Regions from separate parts of the Streptomyces sp. NPDC060366 genome, predicted to be linked through region 1. Evidence: riboswitches for the same ligand, from Rfam matches in the RefSeq annotation. Region 1 holds a riboswitch; each other region holds the start of a gene.
The links. Region 1 has a riboswitch for cyclic di-AMP ahead of ACFWHU_RS04305 (M23 family metallopeptidase). Riboswitches for the same ligand answer to the same signal wherever they lie in the genome.

Region 1 (3,199 bases):
AGCACACGGCCGAGGAGTTCGCCGCCGAGCTGGAGCGCTGCGGCGCCACGCTCGACGCGCACGCCGACCATCCCGGCGTCCGGGTCTCCCTGGAGGTCCCGGTCTCCCGGCTGCCCAAGGCGCTCGGTCTGCTCGCCGACGCCCTGCGCGCGCCCCTGTTCTCCGAGAGCGAGGTCGGCCGGCTCGTCACCAACCGGCTCGACGAGATCCCGCACGAGCAGGCCAACCCGGCCCGCCGCGCGGCGAAGCAGCTCTCCAAGGAGCTGTTCCCGGCCACCTCGCGCATGTCGCGCCCGCGCCAGGGCACCGAGGAGACCGTCGGGCGCATCGACGCCAAGGGTGTCCGCGCCTTCTACGACGCGCACGTCCGCCCCGCCACCGCCACCGCGGTGATCGTCGGTGACCTGACCGGCGTCGACGTCGACGCGCTGCTCGCCGAGACCCTCGGCGACTGGACGGGCGACACCTCCGAGCCGCGCCCCGTGCCGCCGGTGACCGCCGACGACACCGGCCGCGTGGTGATCGTGGACCGGCCCGGAGCCGTCCAGACCCAGCTGCTGATCGGCCGGGTCGGCCCCGACCGGCACGACCGCGTCTGGCCGGCCCAGGTGCTCGGCACGTACTGCCTCGGTGGCACGCTCACCTCCCGGCTCGACCGGGTGCTGCGCGAGGAGAAGGGCTACACGTACGGCGTGCGGGCCTTCGCGCAGGTGCTGCGCTCGGACCCGCAGGGCACGGGCGCCTCCATGCTCGCCATCAGCGGCTCCGTGGACACCGAGTCGACCGGCCCCGCGCTGGACGATCTGTGGAAGGTGCTGCGTACGCTCGCGGCCGAAGGGCTGACGGACGCCGAGCGCGAGACGGCCGTGCAGAATCTGGTCGGAGTCGCGCCGCTGAAGTACGAGACGGCCGCCTCCGTCGCCGACACGCTCGCCGACCAGGTCGAGCAGCACCTCCCGGACGACTTCCAGGGGCGGCTCTACGCGCGCCTGGCCGAGACCGGCACGGTCGAGGCGACGGCCGCCGTCGTCAGCGCCTTCCCGGGCGACCGGCTGGTCACGGTGCTCGTCGGGGACGCCTCGGTGATCCGGGAGCCGATCGAGGCCCTGGGTATCGGTGAGGTGAAGGTCGTCACCGGCTGAGGCCGACCGGCGCACGAACCACACGGCTCAATACGCACAAACGGAACCCCGGTGACGAACCAGTCGCCGGGGTTTCCCGCTATGTCCGCATTCATAAGGAGGTTGCCTGAATGCCCTGTGGCGTGCGCTACAAAAGGGCCTGTCTGTTTGGTGATTGAAAGATGACCCCTTTAGCGTCGGTCCGGCTGTCCGCCAGAGCCCGCCGCATCCGCGGCACCGGACAGCCATCGCCGAGTCCCCGTCAGGCGCGAGCCTGGGGAGCCGGGGACCCATTCAAGTCCCTGGGGTGAATCGGGGGCCTTCGCGTGATCCGCGGAGGAGCCCGTAGGAGACCTTCCTGCTCCGAACCCGTCAGCTAACCCGGTAGGCGAGAAGGAAGGAAAGGACCAGCCACTTCATGGCGTTCACCCGTGCCACCGGGAAGCACCGTGCCCCGGGCCGAATGACGCGCCGGAGCGCGAACATCGCCGGAGTCGCCACTCTCACCGCGACCGGTGTCATCGGCACCCTCGCCTCCCCGGCGCTCGCCGCCGAAGCGGGCGCGTCCCTCGCCCAGGAGGCCGCCCCCGCCGCCCCGGTCCGCGCCATCGTCATCGACGACTCGCTCGCCGCGAAGATCGACGCCCAGGCCGACGCGCAGCGCCTGGCCGCCCAGAAGGCCGCGAAAGCGAAGGCGGAGGCGAAGGCCGCCGCCCGCGCCGAGGCCGAGGCGAAGCGCAAGGCGCAGGCCCGCGCCAAGGAGGTCCGCGAGGCCAAGGAGCGCGCGGCGCGCGCCGCCGAGCGCGAGCGCCTGAACGCCTACCGGCTCCCGGTCGCCGGCTCCTCCGTCACCACCGGCTACCGGACCGGAGGCGCGCTCTGGTCCTCCGGCAGCCACAGCGGCGTCGACTTCCGCGCCGCGTCGGGCACTTCGGTCGTGGCCGTCGGCGCGGGCACCGTCGTCGAGGCCGGCTGGGGCGGCGCCTACGGCAACAACGTCGTCATCCGTATGAACGACGGCACGTACACCCAGTACGGACACCTCTCCGCGGTCGGCGTCAGCGTCGGCCAGAGCGTCGCGCCGGGCACGTCGATCGGCCTCTCGGGCTCGACCGGCAACTCCACCGGACCGCACCTGCACTTCGAGGCCCGGACGAGCGAGGAGTACGGCTCCGACATCGACCCGGTCGCGTATCTGCGCGCGCACGGCGTCGGCGTCTGAGCCGGTACCCACCAACGACGAAGGCCCCGGCGTCCTGCCGGGGCCTTCCTCGTGTCGTGCGTGAGCGGGGTCAGACGGTCTCGGGAAGCTCGTCCAGACCCTCGGCGACCAGCTTGGCCAGCCGGTCGAGCGCGACGTCCGCGCCGTCCACGTCGGAGGTCAGGACGATCTCGTCGCCGCCCTGCGCGCCCAGTCCCAGCACGGCGAGCATCGACGCCGCGTTGACCGGATTGCCGTCGGCCTTGGCGATCGTCACCGGCACGCCGGAGGCCGTGGCGGCACGGACGAAGATGGAGGCGGGACGGGCGTGCAGGCCCTCGGCCCAGCCGACTTTGACGCGGCGCTCAGCCATGGTGTTGCCCTTCAAGTCACAGTTGTTGTCTAGACCAGTGTGCCACGAGGCCCCGGAGGGACCGGCGAGGCACCCCTGGGTCCACGAGAGACCCCAGCCTGCCCCGGCCGGGGACCCGCCGCTACCCGTGTGCGCGCCGTAGGCTCATCCCATGACGACGCCGTCACAGCACGCCTACCCCGATCACTGGGAAGCAGACGTGGTCCTGCGCGACGGAGGCACCGCGCGCGTGAGGCCCATCACCACCGACGACGCCGAGCGGTTGGTCAGCTTCTACGAGCAGGTCTCCGACGAGTCGAAGTACTACCGCTTCTTCGCGCCCTATCCCCGGCTCTCCGACAAGGACGTGTACCGCTTCACCCACCACGACTACGTGGACCGGGTGGGACTCGCCGTGACCGTCGGTGGCGAGTTCGTCGCCACCGTCCGCTACGACCGGATCGACGCACAGGGCATGCCCGCCTCCGCGCCCGCCGACGAGGCCGAGGTCGCCTTCCTCGTCCA
Region 2 (3,199 bases), on a different contig from region 1:
GACCGTTCCGCCGAGGGTGCCGCCCGCCGTCGCCTGTCCGCCAGGACCAGGCTCCGCAGTCTCAGGAACAGCGTCGAGCGCGGGATCCGGCGTAGCCTCCGGCGCGCCGACGCCGGCTTGGGTGAGGCGAGCCGGCCGCCGGAAGACCCCGACTGGGACGACTCCTTTTCCCCCGGCGGGCGTCCCTCCGGCTCCGGTTTCGACCGCCCCCGCAGGGCCAGGCGGCGGCGCGCCCGGCACCGCGCCCGCTCGCCGTATCCGATCGTGGAACTCCTGCCCGGCCTGATCATCGTGGTGGCGATCGTGCTGGACCAGGTGACCCCGACAGCCTTTACGGCTTCCCCGCTCTTCGCGGCGGCGCCGCTGGTGGCCGCCCCGTTCTTCTCGCTCGCGCGCACCCTCGTTGTCGGCATCGTGTCGACCCTGGTCTTCCTGGGGCTGCATCTCGGGACGGGGAATCTGCAGGACACCGCGACGATCAGTCAAGCGCTGAACGTCTTCACGGTCTCCGTCCTCGCGCTGGCCATCAACGGGGTCGTACGCCGCAGCGGTGAACGTCTCGCCTCGGCGCGGGTCATCGCCGAGGCGGCCCAGCGCGCCGTGCTGCCCACACCCGCCGCCCGCATAGGCGGGCTGCACATCGCCGCGCGTTACGAGGCGGCCGAGGAGGGCGCGTTCATCGGCGGTGACCTGTTCGCCGTCCAGGACACGGCGTACGGGGTACGGCTGGTGGTCGGTGACGTACGCGGCAAAGGCATGGGCGCCGTCGAGACCGTGGCCGTCGTCATCGGCGCCTTCCGCGAGGCCGCCGAGCAGGAGAGTTCGCTCGAAGGGGTCGCGCAGCGGCTGGAGCGGGCACTGGCGCGCGAAGGCACCCGGCGCAGCGGGATCGATTTGTTCGAGGGCTTCACCACCGCCGTCCTGGCGGAGATCCCGCATGTCGAGGGCATGGTGCGGGTGGTCAACCGCGGGCACCCGGAGCCGCTGGTGCTCGCCGCCGACGGCGCGCTGACGGTGCTTGCCCCCTCCGACCCGGCGCTGCCGCTCGGGATGGGCGAGCTGGGGGCCTGGCCGGACCGGGCGGACGAGGTCCCGTACGTGTCCGGGTCGACGCTCCTGCTCTACACGGACGGTCTCACCGAGGCGCGCAACGCGGCGGGCGTCTTCTACGACCCGCGCGAACGGCTGGCGGGACGGATCTTCCCCGGCCCCGACGAGCTGCTGGAGGCGATCGTCGGCGACGTACGGCTGCACACCGGCGGCGGCAGTACGGACGACATGGCGCTGCTGGCCGTCAGCCGGCCCACCGCGCGGCAGCCGGAGCGGCGCAGAACGATGCCCGTCGTGCCGTGAGGCGGCTCGTCGCGCCGCCCGCCCCGCACCCCGTCGTGCCGTGATGTCATCTCGACCGGCACGCTGTGTAGTTGAGGCGCACCGCTCCGCATAACATTTGACGCACCGTCAGTTCGAGTGTGTGATCGCACACGGCCTAAGAGTCGATCAACTCGCCCGATTACGCCCGCTTGTGGCCCGGTTGATCCCGGCCGTCATCGCTAACGATCACCCGGAACAGCTTGGAATAAGCCCCGGTCGTCTATTAACGTTCGATAACGCAGCGCGGTTGTCCCAGCCGTCGAAAGAGACGGCACCGTGCGCACGCGCCGAATTCCGCAAGGAAACCGGGGAACCACCAATTGGGGTGAATCGGGCGCCTCTTGCTGCCTCGTGCGGTCAAGAACGCTCGTAGGAGACCTTCCTGCTCCGAACCCGTCAGCTAACCCGGTAGGCGAGAAGGAAGGAAAGGAGAGCGCCCCAGTGGCGTCCAACAGGCCTGCCCCCGAAGCCTCAGCCCCGGCCCATTTCGGCCCCGGCAGCCGGCTCACCGGCACCGATCACAGCAACGGCGAGGCGAACAGGGACTGGGAGGAGTGGAATCCCACCGCGGACTCCATCCGTCCCGTACGCGGCAAGCACCGTGTCGCCAAGCAGCGCAACGCTCTCGCCCGCAGCTCCACGGTCCTCGGAGTAGGCGTCATCGCCGCGGTCGGCGCGGGAGGCATCGCCTCCGCCCAGGACAAGCCCGCGGTCTCGATATCACTTCCCGACGCGATCTCGGACAGTTTTCCCGACGCCAAGTCTCTTCCCGGCGTCGGGTCTTTCATGTCCGACGGGGACAAGAAGAACGACGAGACGCCCTCCCCGCTCACCACGGCGGCCCTCACCGCCGCTGACGCCCAGCAGGGCACCACCGACTCCGGCGAGGCGCTGCGCGCCCGGATCCTCCAGCAGGCCGAGCAGCAGCAGGCCGAGGCCGACGCCGCCCAGAAGGCGAGCGCCGAGACGGCCGCCGCCGAGACGGCCGCGGCCGAGGCCAAGAAGCAGCAGACCGACGCGCAGGAGAAGGCCGCCGAGGCGAAGCGCAAGGCCAAGGAAGCGGCGGAGGCCAAGGCGGAGAAGGAGCGTCTGGAGAAGCTGGCCGCCAGCTTCTCGCTGCCCACCTCCTCGTACACGCTCACCTCCACCTACGGCCAGACCGGCTCCATGTGGTCCTCCGGCCAGCACACCGGCCTGGACTTCGCGGCCCCCACGGGCACGCCCACCAAGGCCGTGCACAGCGCGACCGTCAAGTCGGCCGGCTGGTCGGGGTCCTACGGCTACCGCGTCGTGCTGGAGCTCGAAGACGGTTCGGAGATCTGGTACGCCCACCTGTCCTCGATGACGGTCAGCGCCGGCCAGAAGGTCACCACCGGCGAGACCATCGGACGCGTGGGAGCCACGGGCAACGTCACCGGCCCGCACCTGCACCTGGAGGTGCACACCGCGGGCGGCAGCGGGATCGACCCGCTGAGCTGGCTGCGCAGCAAGGGCCTCGCCCCCTGACCGGATCCGGACCAGGGTCGGATGATCCGGCCCTGTCCCCTCCGGCTTGATCCGAAGAAGCAGGACTCAGCTCCGATACGGGTTGTAGCCGCCGTAGTCGATGTACGGCGGCGGCGTCCACACCCGCCCCGTCGCCCGCGCCGCGTAAGCCAGCGCGGGCGACGCTATTTCCCGGCGCTGCCACATGTGGTGCAGCAGCTCCTGCTCGCGCTCGACGTAGTCCGGGCCCGCCGTGCCGCGCCCCGCCCGGTGGCGCAGGAACGCCAGGGACGTCGCGAACGCCTCGTACTCACCGACCGTGCGGGCCGCGTCGGCCCCG
Region 3 (3,199 bases), on a different contig from region 1:
CGCCGCGAACCTCGCCGCCCTCACCGCGCTGACCGCGCGCGGCTCGCTCGTCGTGTCGGACGCCGCCAACCACGCCTCCATCGTGGACGGTTGCCGTCTCTCGCGCGCCGAGACCGTCGTCGTACCGCACGCGGACCCGGAGGCCGTGGACAAGACGCTCGAAGCGCGCGAGGGTTCGCGGGCCCTGGTCGTCAGCGACTCGGTGTTCTCGGTGGACGGCGACGCGGCGCCGCTCGCGCGGTTGGCCGAGGTGTGCCGTACGCGGGGCGCGGCGCTGCTCGTGGACGACGCCCACGGTCTCGGTGTGCTGGGCGACGGCGGCCGTGGCGCCGTCCACGCGGCGGGTCTGGCGGGCGACCCGGGGACCGTCGCCACCGTCACGCTCTCCAAGTCGCTGGGCAGCCAGGGCGGCGCGGTCCTGGGGCCGGCCCGGGTCATCGACCAACTCGTCAACACCGCGCGGTCGTTCATCTTCGACACCGGACTGGCGCCGGCCGCCGTGGGCGCCGCGCTCGCGAGCCTGCGGCTGCTGCGCGAGGACCCGTCGCTGGCGGTCCGGGCGCGGGCGGTGGCGCACGCGCTGCACCAGGGGCTGACCGGGGCGGGGCTGACCGCCGTACGCCCGGACGCGGCCGTCGTCTCCGTCCGGGCGCCCTCCCCGGACGCGGCCGTGCGCTGGGCCGCCGACTGCCGGGCCGCGGGGCTGGTGGTGGGCTGCTTCCGGCCGCCGTCGGTGCCGGACGGGATCTCCCGGATCAGGCTCACGGCCCGTGCGGATCTGACGGACCGGCAGGTCGCCGCGGCGCTCGCGACGATCGTCGCGACCGCGCCCGCCGGTGCCGTGGGGCGGGCCGTCTGACGCACGCGTAGGTGCCCGCCCACGGGTGTCCCACCTCGGTCGCCGGGGCCGGAAACTTGAGCCCGCTCAAATACGTTTGCGCGTAGCAGGGTTCACCGCTTAGAGCGACAACCGGGGCCGTATCCCGGCGGATCGCCCGTGCGCCGGGTGCCGTTGATGGCAGTGTGTCGCGAAGCGCAATCCGGGGACGTACTCGCGGGCATCTGCCGTAGGTCGGTCTGCGTCCCGGTGGGAAAGGGACAGCGTCGCCATGGCAGACCATCAGGAAGCATCCGTCACCCTGCCGAGCGATCCCGCCTCGGTACCGGAGGCACGCAGATATGTCGCGCGCGTCCTCTCGGAGTGGGGCCTGCCCGACGACGCCGAGACCGCCGAAACGGTTCGCCTGATCATCTCGGAGCTGGCGACCAACGCCGTGCAGCACACCTTCGGGACGTCACCGACCTTCACGGTCGACGTCACGCTGGAGCGCGACGAACGGCTGCGCGTCGGAGTCACCGACAGCCATCCGCGGTGGCCGCGGCGGCTCCCGGCCGCGGTCCAGCAGGACAACGGCCGTGGCATGGTCATCATCCGGGCGCTGACCGCCGAGTACGGCGGCGGACTGTCCGTCACTCCCACGGCGGACGGCGGCAAGACGGTCTGGATCACCCTGCCCTGGACGGTCCCCGCCCCGGGCTGACCCGCCGCACCCGCGCACCGGAACAGCGCACCGGCTACCGCGCACGGCCCGCCACCCGCCGGGCGTCAGCGGACGCGGCCGTACCAGACGCTCTTCGACCAGATGCGCTCCAGCCGCACCACCTGGCCCGACTTCGGCGAATGCCAGATCTTGCCGGCTCCGGCGTAGATCCCGACGTGGTAGACGCTGTTTCCGTAGTGGAAGAAGACCAGGTCGCCCCGTTTGCGGCTGGAGGCCGGGATGTGGCGCGACTTGTTGTACTGCTGCTGCGCCGTGCGCGGCAGCGACTTGCCCGCCTTCTTGTACGAGAACACCGTCAGGCCCGAGCAGTCGAACCGGTGCGGACCAGCCGCCCCGTGCTTGTACGGCGCGCCCTTCTTGGAAGCGGCCACATGGAGAGCCTTGGCGGCGGCGGCGTGCTGGGCGTGCGCCTCGGACACGGCGCCGGGCGCCAGCATCGTGCCGCCGACGGCGGCGAGGAGGACCGATGCGGTACCGGCCCGGGAGAGCAGCGACGGGACATGCGTCTGCGCGGACATGCGCAACCCTTCGTCAGCCGCCTGTGAAGGATGACCTGTCGGGTTCGGACAGGCGAAGATGTCCGGCCGCTCGCGCGGCTTCACCCCGAGGAGCGGTCCATGGTCGGAACGCCCCGAACTGCTCGGGTCCTCCACTCCTGCCGATCCACTCGTGTCGACCAGTCATCCGGAGCGGCGGCAGGACTCGGCGTCCACCCGGACCGCCCCGCCGAGGTGGCGGGGGCTTGTCGTCCAACGGATCTTGACGCGGCATCAGCGAAATTCCGAGCCGCAACGACTGGATGTGACCCTCGTCACTTTTGGGCTATTTGGGCCCCTGTGGGCGATTCGGTGAACGGCTGATATGACCACTCACGCGCTGTACCTGCGACGCAGCGGTGTGTTACGGCCGGACGGCCGATCACCCGTCGCAACTCGCCGTCCCGATCTCGGCGGGCGCGTCGATACGCCGAACGAGCGGGCAATTCCCGTACGGACGCGTCCATACGGGGCGGTCGGCCGCCGGTTCGTGTCGTGTCGCGGGTCCGTGGGGCCGGGCCCGTATCAAGTCGCAGGGCCGGGCGGCATGGTGACACGCCCGGCCCTGCGCTCCCCGTCGAGCACCCGCAGGGCGCGGTCCAGGGTCGGCGTGTGCAACTCCCTCTCGCCTCTGGCGTGCATCAGCGTCAGCGCGTCGCGCAGTTCGGCGGCCCTGGCCACCAGGGCCTGTGCGGCGCGCAGCGCGCCGTACGTGTCGTCGCCCCGCGACGGATTGATCCGGCCCACCAGGTCGACGACCTGGAGATAACTGTCGACGAAGTCGCCCTCGGCGCGGGTCAGCGCGGGCAGCGGCGGCAGTTCCGGCAGCATCGGGCGCTCACCGGGGGGAGTTGAGGCCGAGGGACGCCCTGCGGTCCTGTGCGACATGGTCCACCAGGCCGTACTCCAGGGCGCCCGGCGCGTCGAAGATCGTGTCCCGGTCGATGTCGTTGTCGATCCGCTCGGCGCTCCGGCCGGTGTGCCGCACCAGCATGTGCGCCATCAGGGCCCGCAGTCGCAGCAACTCCTCGGCGTGGATGGCGAGATCGGACGGCTGGCCGCGTACGGGCTCCTCGATCCCCGGCTGCTGGAGTACGACAC
Region 4 (3,199 bases), on a different contig from region 1:
CATGCACTTGAAGCCGCTGCGCTGCGCCAGCTCGACCGCGTCCAGGGTCTCGGTCAGCGAACCGATCTGGTTGACCTTGACGAGCAGGGCGTTGGCCGAGCCCTCCTCGATGCCGCGGGCGAGACGCTCGGGGTTGGTGACGAAGAGGTCGTCGCCGACGATCTGGACCTTGGTGCCCAGCTTGTCGTTGAGGACCTTCCAGCCGGCCCAGTCGTCCTCGAAGAGCGGGTCCTCGATGGAGACCAGCGGGTACGAGGCGACGAGCTCCTCGTAGTACTCGGTCATCTCGGCGGCCGAGCGGGACTTGCCCTCGAACTCGTAGGAGCCGTCCTTGTAGAACTCGGAGGCCGCCACGTCGAGCGCGAGCGCGATGTCCTTGCCCGGGGCGTAGCCGGCTTCCTTGATGGCCACGAGGATCAGGTCGAGCGCGGCGCGGTTGGACTCCAGGTTCGGCGCGAAGCCGCCCTCGTCGCCGAGGCCCGTGGAGAGCCCCTTCTCCTTCAGGACCTTCTTCAGCGTGTGGTAGACCTCGGCGCCCCAGCGCAGGGCCTCGGAGAACGACTCGGCGCCGATCGGCGCGATCATGAACTCCTGGATGTCCACGTTGGAGTCGGCGTGCGACCCGCCGTTGAGGATGTTCATCATCGGCACGGGCAGCAGGTGCGCGTTCGGGCCGCCGAGGTAGCGGAACAGCGGCAGGTCCGAGGCCTCGGAGGCGGCGTGCGCCACGGCCAGCGAGACACCGAGGATCGCGTTGGCGCCGAGCGAGGACTTGTCGGGCGTGGCGTCCAGGTCGAACATCGCCTGGTCGATCAGCCGCTGCTCGGTGGCGTCGTAGCCGACGAGCTCCGGGCCGATCTGCTCGATGACGGCAAGGACGGCCTTCTCGACACCCTTGCCCTGGTAGCGGTTCGGGTCACCGTCGCGGAGTTCGAGGGCCTCGAACGCGCCGGTGGACGCACCGGAGGGGACAGCAGCACGACCGGTGCTGCCGTCGTCGAGGCCGACCTCGACCTCGACCGTTGGGTTGCCTCGGGAGTCAAGGATTTCCCGGGCTACGACGACGTCGATGGACGGCACGAGCATCTCCTTCTGGGATGTGACGCGTTGGTGCGGGGCCTCATTGGCCCCGCGGCATGAGCCTAACCGGCTCCCGGGCGGCGGTCGGCCGATGCCCGCCCGCTGGGACGAAAAGAGTCCGGAATGCGTGGTGGGCGACGAATGTCGCGCGATTGTCACGGGTTCACGCCGTTGTCGTGGGGTTCACGTGGCGGACGGGGTCCGGGCCCGTGACAGGCCCCGGCCCCGGACCGGCGCGTCCGGGGGGAGTGAGGCGCGCCGGGCCGGGGCCGGGTTCTGGGGAACGGGTCAGCTCAGGTGGAGCTGCTGACCCGGGAAGATGACATCGGCCTTCTCGATGATGTCCTTGTTCAGCTTGAACAGCTTCTTCCAGCCGCCTTCGACCTTCTTGGCCTCGGCGATCTTGGAGAGGGTGTCGCCGGCCTTGACCTTGTACTCGCCGTCGCCCTTCTTGACCGGACCGCGGGTCTCACCGCGCGAGGCGGGCTGCTCCTGCTCGGCGCGCGGCTCGGCCTTCTGCGGGGCCGGCTGGGCCTTCGGGGCGGACTGCTCCGGGGCCGGGCCGGCGGAGCCGGCGTCGTTCGAGGCGTTGGACAGGCCCACGCCACAGCTCGGCCAGGCACCCTTGCCCTGGCCCGCCAGGACCTTCTCGGCGACCTGTATCTGCTGGGACTTCGAGGCCTGGTCGGCGCTGGAGGCGAAGGCGCTGCCGCCGTACGCGGACCAGGTCGAGGCGGAGAACTGCAGACCGCCGTAGTAGCCGTTGCCGGTGTTGATCGACCAGTCGCCGCCGGACTCGCACTGGGCGACGGCGTCCCACTCGGAGGTGGTGGCGGCGGAGGCGGAGGTGGCGCCGATCAGCGGGGCCGCGACAGCGGCACCGGTGATGCCGGCGAGCGTGGCGTAGCGGACGGTCTTGGAGGGACGGCGGTGCTTGCCCTTGCCGGAGTTGCTGGAAAACAGCATGCGAGATCTCCTCACCGACGCCTACGAGGTGAGCTGTCGGGTTCGGGCCAAGTGAGTTGCCCGGCCGTGCGACCCGGGAACGTCTTCACGTCCCCCTGCGCACGGCTGCACCCCGAGCCGGCCGTGATGACCGGCACTTACCTTTGGGTCCCCCGCTCCTGCCTTCGGCGCTTGACGCGACGAGTACTCCCCCCGACCGACGGCAGGATTCGGCGTGACGGTCGACGGTGCCCGCGGTGCGAGCGGTTCAGACCGTAAACACAGACATCCCGGATGTTCAAAGACGGAACATCCGGGATGATTCGCCCATCCTGCCGCGAGGAAACCTCTGTTTACGCAGGTCGGGAAGGGACCGGGGTGAGCTGCCGGTCAGACCGTGTCAGTTGGGACGAAGAGACGCTTGTCTCACTTGCCCAGATGCGGACATAGCCCGCTTAACTACCCCTGCTTCGCGGTCAGATCGAGGCTCTGGCCCGGCAGGATCAGATCGGCGTCGGACCCCACGACCTCGCGGTTCGCCTCGTAGAGGGCGGGCCAGCCGCCCTCCACCTTCTGCTCGTCGGCGATGGCCCACAGGTTGTCGCCGGAGCGGACGGTGTACGAGCCGTCGGCGGCGTCGTCGCCGCGTGCCGAACCGTCACCCCGTGAGGCATGACGGCCACTTTCGCGTTCTTCGCCGGACTTGCCCGGCTTGCCCGCTTCGGTCGACCCGTCCGTACCGGTCTCGGCCGACTCGCCCGAACCGGCCGTCGCGCCGCTCTCGGGGGCCGCCTCACCGCGGTGCTTGCCCTGGCCGCTGCCGGCCTCGGTGCTCGGCTTCGCGCTCGACTCCCGCGTGGCGGGCTTCTCGGCCCCGGAGGCGGAGTCCCGGCCGAACTGACCCGAGGGGGGCGTCGACTCGGGAGCGGCGGGCAGGACGGCCGTCTCGCTCGGCTCGGGCTCCGCGGGCGTCTCGGGCTTCTGCGTGGCGTCGCCGGAGGGCTCGCCGTCCGTATCGGCGTCCGCCGTGAGGCCGGTGATGAGCGCGCACGTCGGCCACGCGGCCGGTCCCTGCGCGGCGAGGATCTTCTCCGCGACGGCTATCTGCTGGCTGCGGCTGGCCTGGTCGGCGGTGGGGGCGTACGTCGTACCGCCGAAGTCGGCCCAGGTCTCC

Region 2: another riboswitch for cyclic di-AMP. It lies ahead of ACFWHU_RS12620 (M23 family metallopeptidase); the one in region 1 lies ahead of ACFWHU_RS04305 (M23 family metallopeptidase).
Region 3: another riboswitch for cyclic di-AMP. It lies ahead of ACFWHU_RS20865 (C40 family peptidase); the one in region 1 lies ahead of ACFWHU_RS04305 (M23 family metallopeptidase).
Region 4: another riboswitch for cyclic di-AMP. It lies ahead of ACFWHU_RS22560 (transglycosylase family protein); the one in region 1 lies ahead of ACFWHU_RS04305 (M23 family metallopeptidase).

The regions. Positions count from the first base shown of each region.
Region 1 covers NZ_JBHXDC010000001.1:1,001,663-1,004,861, reverse strand. The annotation lists gene ACFWHU_RS04310 (M16 family metallopeptidase) at 1-1,142, shown strand, start outside; cyclic di-AMP (ydaO/yuaA leader) riboswitch at 1,361-1,527, shown strand; gene ACFWHU_RS04305 (M23 family metallopeptidase) at 1,540-2,343, shown strand; gene ACFWHU_RS04300 (HPr family phosphocarrier protein) at 2,414-2,695, opposite strand; gene ACFWHU_RS04295 (GNAT family N-acetyltransferase) at 2,847-3,199, shown strand, end outside.
Region 2 covers NZ_JBHXDC010000004.1:17,172-20,370, reverse strand. The annotation lists gene ACFWHU_RS12625 (PP2C family protein-serine/threonine phosphatase) at 1-1,353, shown strand, start outside; cyclic di-AMP (ydaO/yuaA leader) riboswitch at 1,650-1,804, shown strand; gene ACFWHU_RS12620 (M23 family metallopeptidase) at 1,816-2,880, shown strand; gene ACFWHU_RS12615 (PrsW family intramembrane metalloprotease) at 2,947-3,199, opposite strand, start outside.
Region 3 covers NZ_JBHXDC010000008.1:109,014-112,212, forward strand. The annotation lists gene ACFWHU_RS20855 (8-amino-7-oxononanoate synthase) at 1-859, shown strand, start outside; gene ACFWHU_RS20860 (ATP-binding protein) at 1,110-1,541, shown strand; gene ACFWHU_RS20865 (C40 family peptidase) at 1,607-2,080, opposite strand; cyclic di-AMP (ydaO/yuaA leader) riboswitch at 2,084-2,267, opposite strand; gene ACFWHU_RS20870 (hypothetical protein) at 2,624-2,929, opposite strand; gene ACFWHU_RS20875 (ATP-dependent Clp protease proteolytic subunit) at 2,937-3,199, opposite strand, start outside.
Region 4 covers NZ_JBHXDC010000009.1:113,796-116,994, forward strand. The annotation lists gene eno (phosphopyruvate hydratase) at 1-1,086, opposite strand, end outside; gene ACFWHU_RS22560 (transglycosylase family protein) at 1,369-2,046, opposite strand; cyclic di-AMP (ydaO/yuaA leader) riboswitch at 2,050-2,226, opposite strand; gene ACFWHU_RS22565 (transglycosylase family protein) at 2,485-3,199, opposite strand, start outside.